Regions from separate parts of the Pseudocitrobacter sp. 73 genome, predicted to be linked through region 1. Evidence: predicted binding sites of a transcription regulator. Region 1 holds the regulator's gene; the other holds the start of a gene.
What was found. The regulator PurR, encoded in region 1, represses purine synthesis genes. The targets are predictions, from matches to a motif close to CANGCAAACGTTTGCNTG.
Positions count from the first base shown of each region.

Region 2: the regulator PurR is predicted to act here: its motif matches at 1,145-1,162, upstream of purL (phosphoribosylformylglycinamidine synthase).

Region 1 covers NZ_VTZO01000008.1:172,725-178,036, reverse strand. Annotated here, with positions in the region: gene punC (purine nucleoside transporter PunC) at 203-1,387, opposite strand; gene punR (DNA-binding transcriptional activator PunR) at 1,497-2,429, shown strand; gene purR (HTH-type transcriptional repressor PurR) at 2,426-3,451, opposite strand; gene F0Q32_RS08070 (YnhF family membrane protein) at 3,746-3,835, shown strand; gene F0Q32_RS08065 (MFS transporter) at 3,997-5,163, shown strand; gene sodB (superoxide dismutase [Fe]) at 5,202-5,312, opposite strand, start outside.
Region 2 covers NZ_VTZO01000027.1:66,217-71,528, reverse strand. Annotated here, with positions in the region: gene mltF (membrane-bound lytic murein transglycosylase MltF) at 1-981, opposite strand, end outside; gene purL (phosphoribosylformylglycinamidine synthase) at 1,238-5,125, shown strand.

The DNA.
Region 1 (5,312 bases):
TATCCGACGTAGCACAGAGGAAGGGAGATTACCCTTGCCGAAAAGACCATCCATGGAGAACCGGGAGGCGTCCTGCTCCCGTTAACAAGTAATAACTATCGTAATTATGTGATACCGATCCAGTATAGGACGCAAAATCTACTGATTCAATTAAATTTCTTAGCAAACTAACTACGAGTCAATAACATTGATATTCATGATGTTAGGCGCGTGAAGTTTCTTCAGCTGAATTTTCCTCTGCGCCAGCCTGCATCTTGTAGCCTATACCGGCGAGAACGACGGTGGCGACCATCACGCTGGTGGTGGCCAGCAGCGGGGCGGCAATCAGTGAAGAAACCACCAGGCTTGCCAGGAAGCAAAGACCTAATTGCAGCGTATTCTGTAATGCTGCCGCACGGCCTGTTGCCTGAGGGAACGGTCGCAGCGCGCGTGCTACCACAATCGGGTAAATCGCGCCGTTAGCCATTGCCATCACGCAGAATGGAATCAGCAGCGCGGTGAGCGAGACATGCGCGGTGAGGCCGACGCCCCAGGTGGCAAATACGCTGACAGCGTAAATCAACAGCAGCCATGGCAGCAGTTTTGCACCATCCCACTTTTGCAGTGCCGCGCGACAGCCATAACCACCGACGAGAAACGCAATGGTTTGTGGAACATAGCTCAATCCAATCACGGTCGGGCTATATCCCATCGCATTCAGAATAAACGGCGAGCCCGTCAACCAGGCGAAGAAGCTTGCCGAGCAGGCCGCATACACCAGGACGTTACCGCGATAATCGCGACTGTGTAACAGCTTCATAAATGTCAGCTTATCGCCACTGACCGCGACCTTTTTGTGAGCGGGTTTCAGGCGCAACGCGGGGATCATCAAAATCAGCGTGATGGCAAAGAGCGTTGCAAAGATAGCCTGCCACTCGAAGTGGTGCAGGATCCAGCTTCCCAGCAGCGGTGCCAGCGCAGGAGAAAGCCCGACCAGCGGCATAATGGTCGCGAAAATACGGTTAGTTCGCTGTGCCGGATAATAATCGGTCACCATCGCCTGCCAGGTTACCGCGGCGGCACATACGCCGACAGCCTGCACGAATCGCAGAATAAGCAGGGTGGTGGCATCACGTACCCACAACATTCCCAGACAAGCAAGGGCAAAAATCGTCAGGCCAATCAGCAGAACTGGCTTGCGTCCATAGCGATCTGAGAGTGGGCCCCACAGCAGCTGTGCCACGGCGAACCCGGCGAGGAACAAACTCAGGCTCGCGCTCACGGCGGCCGCCGGTGTTTGCAGATCGCGTTGAATCGCGGCAAAGGCCGGAAGATACATATCGGTGGCCAAAAAGCCCAATACGCTCAGGCCGGCCAGCCAGACTAAAAATCCTTTCCCAGGTTGCATAAAAACGCCTTTTTTGTACAGATGAGGAGGCTGAGAGTGTAGAGAGTGAAATCTGGCTTGTGAAACGCTAATATTTGCGTCTTGGTTTCAAAAATTTTGTAGGCAGAATATGTGGTCTGAATATTCACTGGAAGTTGTGGATGCGGTTGCGCGTAACGGAAGCTTTAGCGGCGCGGCAAATGAGCTGCATCGTGTGCCTTCTGCTATCAGCTATACGGTGCGTCAACTTGAGGAGTGGCTGGCTGTTCCGCTCTTCGAACGCCGTCATCGGGATGTGGAATTAACCCCGGCAGGGGCATGGTTTTTGAAGGAGGGACGCTCTGTTATCAAAAAAATGCAGATCACCCGTCAGCAGTGTCAACAGATAGCCAATGGCTGGCGAGGACAGCTGGCGATTGCGGTAGACAATATCGTAAAACCAGAGCGCACCCGACAAATGATTGTCGATTTTTATCGCCACTTCAGTGATGTAGAGCTGCTGGTGTATCAGGAAGTATTTAATGGCGTGTGGGATGCGCTGGCGGATGGGCGAGTTGAGTTAGCGATTGGCGCGACGCGCGCGATACCGGTTGGTGGTCGCTATGCGTTTCGGGATATGGGCATGCTGAGCTGGCAGTGCGTGGTAGCCCGTTCCCATCCACTGGCGCAAATGACAGGGCCACTCAGTGATGATGTGTTGCGCAACTGGCCGTCGCTGGTGCGTGAAGATACGTCACGTTCGTTACCTAAACGTACCACATGGTTGCTGGATAATCAGAAAAGGGTCGTGGTGCCTGACTGGGAATCGTCAGAAACCTGCTTATCCGCAGGGTTATGCGTTGGCATGGTGCCAGAGCATTTTGCGCGACCGAAGGTAGATAAAGGCGAATGGGTTGCTCTGGAACTGGAAAACCCGTTTCCCGATGCGGCCTGTTGTCTGACCTGGCAGCAAAACGACAGTTCACCGGCGCTAAGCTGGTTATTAGCCTATTTGGGGGACAGTGAAACGTTGAACAGTGAATGGTTGCGAACGCCCGCAGCGAGCGTTCGCAAAGAGGCTTAACGACGATAGTCGCGGAACGGGCCGTCGGCCACGGAGCGGCGTTCAATCAGGCGTGGGTGCACCTCGATGGACTGCGACTCTTCGCGTTTACTGACAATTCGGTCCATCAGCATGTTGAAGGCGGTTTCCCCGAGGGAATCCTTCGGCTGGTGGATGGTGGTCAGTGCTGGCGTAAAGAAACGCGAGTTGCGCACGTTGTCGTAACCAATCAGCGAGATATCCTGCGGCACGCGCAGCCCCATTTCGTCTGCGGCGCATAATGCGCCCATTGCCATGACATCGCCACCGCAGAAGATAGCGGTAGGGCGCGGATTCTGGGACAGAATTTGCTGCATTGCACGATAACCGGATTCCGGTTCAAAATCACCCTGAACAATCCAGTTTTCCGGCACCTTAATCATCATCTCTTCCATGGCTTTCATAAAGCCAGCCAGACGACCCGCACCCGTATTGCGCTCAAGTGGGCCTGGGATAACGCCAATTTCGCGATGCCCACGCTCCACCAGATAACGGCCGGCCATATAGCCGCCTTCGAAGGCGTTATCGATAACCGAATCGGTAAAGTCGGCTTTCGCTTCACCCCAGTCCATAACCACCATCGGAATATGACGGTACTCTTCCAGCATCTGCAGCAGTGGTTCCGGATATTCGGAACACATTACCAGCAGACCATCGACGCGTTTCTGCGCCATCATGGAGAGGTATGCGCGCTGTTTCTCAAGATTGTTCCACGCGTTGCCGAGGATCAGGGTATAGCCTTTCTGGAAGCAGTTTTTCTCAACAGCTTCAATAATTTCTGCAAAGTAGGCAGCTTCACTGCTGGTCGCCAACAAACCAATGGATTTGGTGTGATTGACCTTCAGGCTGCGGGCCACGGCGCTGGGAGAGTAGTGCAATTCTTTGATTGCCGCCCACACCGCTTCACGCGTCTCTTCGGCGACAAAACGCGTCTTGTTAATCACATGTGATACAGTTGTAGTGGAAACGTTTGCGCGCTTCGCTACATCTTTAATAGTTGCCATTCCATCTCACTCCAGACCCGGGCCTGCCCCTGATCGATTCAATACGAAAACGTTTGCCTTCACTCACCCTGGCGCAATGTTATGAATTGCGGTTCGCCGGGAAAACGACACAGGACGACAGGAGGGGGTCAATGGCCGATACACTTTTTAATAAGCGTCGAATTTTGTCTTATCTTTGACAAAAGTGGAAGCGCAAAATCGGTTATTGCGTGAAATCCGGGAAGATTTTTGCGAATAAGTGTGCAAAAATGACATAGCTCACTTTTGGTGTGGGGATAATAAGGAGAAAAATTGATGAGTACTGAACTGAAGATGTCAATTACCACTACGGTTATTACGCTGGCGCTGATCGTTGCTGCCGCGCTGACCGCCGTCCTGCATTAACCCATCCTAAAGGGAGAGACGGCTCTCCCTCTCTGCGATTGTTATCATTTCAGCAAAAATATTTTGCTGATTTGTTCACTTCTGTTTTTTTGTGATTGATGTCATGCTTTTGCATTCTGTTGTCACGCCGCCCTGCGTTAGCGGCAAATCGGAGTCAAAGCATGAAAGTGAATTATCCCTTACTGGCGTTAGCCGTAGGCGCATTCGGGATCGGCACCACCGAATTTTCGCCGATGGGGCTATTACCCGTTATTGCCAAAGGGGTTGATGTCTCGATTCCTGCCGCAGGTATGTTGATCAGCGCCTACGCCGTAGGTGTCATGGTTGGCGCGCCGCTGATGACGCTGCTGCTCTCACATCGCGCACGCCGCAACGCCTTAATTTTCCTGATGGCGATTTTTACCCTGGGTAATGTCCTTTCTGCCATCGCCCCGGATTACACCACACTGATGCTGTCGCGCATTATAACCAGCCTCAACCATGGCGCGTTCTTTGGTCTGGGATCTGTTGTTGCCGCAAGCGTGGTGCCAAAACATAAGCAAGCCAGCGCGGTAGCGACCATGTTTATGGGGTTGACCATCGCCAATATCGGCGGCGTTCCGGCGGCTACGTGGCTTGGGGAGACCATCGGCTGGCGCATGTCGTTCCTGGCGACGGCTGGGCTTGGCGTCATTGCCATTATCGGCCTGTGGTTGTCGCTGCCGAAGGGCGGGGCGGGCGAGAAACCGGACGTGAAACGTGAACTGTCGGTGCTGGTACGTCCACAGGTACTGTCTGCGTTACTCACGACTGTACTGGGCGCCGGGGCGATGTTCACGCTCTATACCTATATTTCTCCGGTTTTGCACACCATCACGCATGCGACACCTGCCTTTATCACATTAATGCTGGTGCTGATTGGCGTGGGCTTCTCAATCGGCAACTATCTTGGCGGTAAATTTGCCGACCGTTCGGTCAGCGGCACGTTGAAAGGTTTTCTGCTGCTGTTGATGCTGATTATGCTGGCGATCCCGTTCCTGGCGCGTACAGAAATCGGCGCGGCATTCAGTATGGTGGTGTGGGGTGCGGCGACCTTTGCGGTAGTGCCACCGTTGCAAATGCGCGTGATGCGTGTTGCGCATGAAGCGCCGGGGCTCTCTTCGTCGGTAAACATTGGCGCGTTTAATCTTGGTAATGCATTGGGTGCCGTAGCCGGTGGGGCGGTGATTTCAGGTGGACTGGGGTATAGCTTTGTGCCGGTGATGGGGGCGATTGTGGCAGGGGTTGCGCTAATGCTCGTCTTCTTTAGCAGCCGTTCACAGGGTGAAGAGGCCGTGGTCAGTCAGTAACAAAAACGCAGAAGGGAAAACCCTTCTGCGTCATTTCTTTATGCCGCCAGATTCTCAGCAACAAACTTCCAGTTTACCAGCGCCCAGAAGTGCTCCAGATAGCTCACGCGCGCATTGCGGTAATCAATGTAGTAAGCATGCTCCCACAC
Region 2 (5,312 bases), on a different contig from region 1:
CACGCCGGTGGGGGAGGTTGCCAGCGCATCCCAGTGCGACTCCTGATACGAGATAGCCGCCAGCAGTCGCCAGTCTATCTCTTTGGCGTATTTTTCAAACAGCGGCTGAAGGTCAGGCAATACGTTATCGACGGCGCGCAGGAACGACCGCGTATCGACATAATCGAAATCGCCGCCATGCCCCAGATATTTCTCTTCCAGGCGGGCGAGGGTGCCGTCTTCATTTATACTGTTGAAATAGTCGAGCATCGCGGCGGAAAGCGTGTCGTCTTCGTCGTTAACGCTAAACCAGGTCACCGGCTGCTCGTCGGTGATATCGAGCGCCACGGCCAGTTCCGGGTGAACGCGCTGGAACAGACTGATCGCCACCGAATCTGCGATGGTGTAATTCAGGCGGCCCGCCAGTACATCTTCCATTAAGGCTTCGCTGCTGCGCTTTTCATCCACTTGCCAGCTGATATCGGGATACTTCGTTTCTTTCAGTGCCTGAAGGTCGTTGATCACCGCATGTCCTGGCGCAATGGAAAGATTATCGGCGTTCAGTTCTCCCAACGAGCGCGGGCGATAGCTGCCGACGCGATACACCACCTGCTGAGAAACGGAATAGTAGGCCGGGCCAGCGTGGTAGTTTTTGACGCGTTCGCTGTTATAAACCAGGCCTGCAGCCAGCAGGTCTGCTTTGCCATTGTCGAGATCGTCAAACAGTTCGCTGATATTCTGTCGCACGGTCACTTTCAGCTTAACACCGAGGTAATCGGCAAACTGTTCAGCAAGGGCGTAGTCGAGTCCGTACTCTTTATCGTCAACGCGAGAGTAGGTTAAAGGTGACACAATGGTACTGACGCGAAGTTCCCCCCGCGCCTGAATGGCGGCAATGCGATTGGCCGGTTGGTTGATCCATGTAATGGAGGGCCAAAGGGCTGCTGCTAACAGCAGTGCAACGATGCCGATCAGCAGATAATTAATCTTTAATTTTTTCAAATAGTTAATTCTCTGCGCTAACAAAATCACTGTGTGCAGTGACCATAAGAAGACTATGGTCTGGAACAGAATGAGCGGCATTTTGCTTAAGATTACGCCAGTTGGCAACTAATTCGAGAGATACGTCACATCTATTGGTAAAAGCAGGAAGTGATTTTATTTCTACGCAAACGGTTTCGTCAGGGCGCAGGATTAACTATAATAGCGCCCGTTTTCCCCCCTTGCGCACACTGAAAGCTTAGAAGACGAGAGACTTATGATGGAAATTCTGCGTGGTTCGCCTGCACTGTCTGCATTTCGTATTAACAAACTGCTGACGCGTTTTCAGGCAGCCAACCTCCCGGTAAGCAATATTTACGCTGAGTATGTCCATTTTGCCGATCTGGATGCTCCGCTTCACGACGAAGAGCACGCCAGACTTGAACGTCTGTTAAAGTATGGCCCGAGCCTCAGCAGCCATACGCCATCCGGTAAATTACTGCTCGTGACTCCCCGCCCTGGCACCATCTCCCCCTGGTCTTCAAAAGCAACCGACATCGCCCACAACTGCGGCCTGACTCAGGTTCTGCGCCTGGAACGCGGTGTGGCCTGGTATGTGGAAGCCTCTACGCTTACGGCGGAGCAGTGGCGTGACGTGGCGGCGATGCTGCACGATCGCATGATGGAAAGCGTCTTCGACTCGCTGCAGGATGCGGAAAAACTGTTTGCTCATCATCAACCCGCACCCGTATCCAGCGTCGATCTGTTGGGGGAAGGGCGTCAGGCGCTCATCGACGCCAACCTGCGTCTGGGGCTGGCGCTGGCAGATGATGAAATCGACTATCTGCAGGACGCCTTTACTAAGCTTGGGCGTAACCCGAACGATATCGAACTCTATATGTTTGCGCAGGCTAACTCTGAGCACTGCCGACACAAAATTTTTAACGCCGACTGGATTATCGACGGCAAACAGCAGCCGAAATCGCTGTTCAAGATGATCAAAAACACCTTTGAGACCACGCCGGATCACGTGCTGTCTGCCTATAAAGATAACGCCGCGGTGATGGAAGGGTCTGAAGTCGGCCGCTACTTTGCCGACCACGAAACGGGTCGCTACGATTTCCACCAGGAGCCTGCGCACATCCTGATGAAGGTCGAAACTCACAACCACCCGACGGCGATTTCTCCGTGGCCGGGCGCGGCAACCGGTTCTGGTGGTGAAATTCGTGATGAAGGTGCCACCGGGCGTGGTGCAAAACCGAAGGCCGGTCTGGTCGGTTTCTCCGTTTCTAACCTGCGTATACCGGGCTTTGAGCAGCCGTGGGAAGAAGATTTCGGCAAGCCTGAACGCATTGTTACCGCGCTGGATATTATGACCGATGGCCCACTGGGCGGCGCGGCATTTAACAACGAATTTGGTCGCCCGGCGCTGAACGGCTATTTCCGTACCTATGAAGAGAAAGTGAACAGCCACAACGGCGAGGAGCTGCGCGGCTATCACAAACCGATCATGCTGGCAGGCGGGATCGGCAATATCCGCGCCGATCACGTGCAGAAAGGCGAGATCACCGTGGGTGCGAAACTGGTCGTCCTCGGCGGCCCGGCGATGAATATCGGCCTTGGCGGCGGTGCAGCCTCTTCCATGGCCTCCGGCCAGTCTGACGCGGATCTCGATTTCGCGTCCGTTCAGCGCGATAACCCGGAAATGGAACGTCGTTGCCAGGAAGTGATCGACCGCTGCTGGCAGCTTGGTGACGCGAACCCGATTCTGTTTATCCACGACGTCGGCGCAGGCGGTCTTTCTAACGCCATGCCGGAACTGGTCAGCGACGGTGGGCGCGGCGGTAAATTCGAACTTCGCGACATCCTGAGCGACGAGCCGGGTATGAGCCCGCTGGAAATCTGGTGTAACGAATCGCAGGAACGTTACGTGCTGGCGGTTTCGCCTGAGCAGATGCCGTTGTTTGATGAACTCTGTAAGCGTGAACGCGCACCGTATGCGGTGATTGGCGAAGCGACTGAAGAACTGCACCTCAGTCTGAATGACAAGCACTTCGACAATCAGCCTATCGACCTGCCACTGGACGTGCTGCTGGGCAAAACGCCGAAGATGACCCGCGATGTCACCACCCTGAAAGCGAAGGGCGACGCGCTGGTTCGCGAAGGCATTACCCTTGCCGATGCGGTTAACCGCGTTCTGCACCTGCCGTCCGTGGCGGAAAAAACCTTCCTCGTCACCATCGGCGACCGTACCGTCACCGGCATGGTGGCACGTGATCAGATGGTTGGCCCGTGGCAGATCCCGGTGGCTAACTGCGCGGTCACCACCGCCAGCCTCGACAGCTACTACGGTGAAGCGATGGCGATCGGTGAACGTTCTCCGGTTGCGCTCCTCGACTTCGCCGCGTCTGCCCGTTTGGCAGTCGGTGAGGCGCTGACCAACATTGCGGCCACGCAAATTGGCAATATCAAACACATTAAACTGTCGGCTAACTGGATGTCTGCCGCCGGTCACCCTGGCGAAGACGCCGGTCTGTATGAAGCAGTGAAAGCGGTGGGTGAAGAACTTTGCCCGGCGCTGGGCCTGACGATTCCGGTGGGTAAAGACTCCATGTCGATGAAAACCCGCTGGCAGGAAGGTAACGAACAGCGTGAAATGACCTCGCCGTTGTCGCTGGTGATTTCCGCGTTTGCTCGCGTGGAAGATGTGCGTCATACCATTACGCCACAGCTTTCTACGGAAGATAACGCGCTGCTGCTGATTGACCTTGGGAAAGGCCATAACGCGCTGGGCGCTACCGCGCTGGCGCAGGTTTACCGTCAACTGGGCGACAAACCGGCCGATGTACGTGATGTCGCGCAGCTGAAAGGCTTCTACGACGCCATTCAGGCGCTGGTTGCAGAGCGTAAACTGCTGGCTTATCACGACCGTTCCGACGGCGGCCTGCTGGTGACGTTGGCGGAAATGGCCTTTGCCGGTCACTGCGGTGTTGAGGCGGATATTGCTTCGCTTGGCGACGACCGTCTGGCTGCACTGTTCAACGAAGAGCTGGGGGCGGTGATTCAGGTTCGCGCGGCTGACCGTGAGGCGGTTGAAGCGCTACTGGCTAAACACTGCCTGGGCGATTGCGTACATTATCTGGGTAACGCCGTAACGGGCGACCGCTTTACGCTGACCGCCAACGGCCAGCCGGTCTTTAGCGAAAGCCGCACCACGCTTCGTATGTGGTGGGCGGAAACGACCTGGCAGATGCAGCGTCTGCGTGATAACCCGGAAAGCGCCGATCAGGAGCATAACGCGAAAGCCAACGATAACGATCCGGGTCTGAACGTTAAACTCACTTATGACATCAGCGAAGATATCGCTGCGCCGTACATTGCGAAGGGTGCACGTCCTCAGGTGGCGGTACTGCGTGAGCAGGGCGTTAACTCTCACGTTGAAATGGCGGCGGCGTTCCAGCGTGCGGGCTTCGATGCCATCGACGTGCACATGAGCGACCTGCTGGCCGGTCGCACCGGGCTGGCGCGTTTTGATGCGCTGGTTGCCTGTGGCGGTTTCTCTTACGGTGATGTGCTGGGCGCGGGTGAGGGCTGGGCGAAGTCCATCCTGTTCAACAATCGCGTGCGTGATGAATTCGAAACTTTCTTCCATCGTCCGCAAACGCTGGCGCTGGGCGTGTGTAACGGTTGCCAGATGATGTCTAATCTGCGCGAGCTGATCCCGGGCAGCGACCTGTGGCCGCGTTTTGTGCGTAACAACTCGGACCGTTTTGAAGCGCGTTTCAGCCTGGTCGAAGTGACGCAAAGCCCGTCGCTGCTGCTGCAGGGGATGGTGGGTTCACAGATGCCGATTGCCGTTTCTCACGGTGAGGGGCGTGTGGAAGTGCGTGATGCTGCGCATCTGGCGGCGCTGGAAAGCAAAGGGCTGGTGGCGCTGCGCTACGTTGATAACTTCGGCAAGGTGACGGAAACCTATCCGGCGAACCCGAACGGTTCTCCGAACGGCATCACCGCGGTGACCAACGAAAGTGGTCGTGTCACCATCATGATGCCGCACCCGGAACGCGTCTTCCGTACCGTGGCGAACTCCTGGCACCCGGAAAACTGGGGCGAGGATGGCCCGTGGATGCGTATCTTCCGCAATGCGCGTAAGCAGTTAGGTTAAGAGACAGGGCCGCGAAAGCGGCCCTTTTTGTTGGATGACCGCAATCATTCGCATCGACGTGTAGGCCGGATAAGGCGCAGCCGCCATCCGGCGTTTTCAAGTGTCGTGAATGACAGACAATCCTTATTGTAGGTGTCTCTAAATGGCGACATCTAACTCATTGATTAAAATCTATTTTATTTAACGA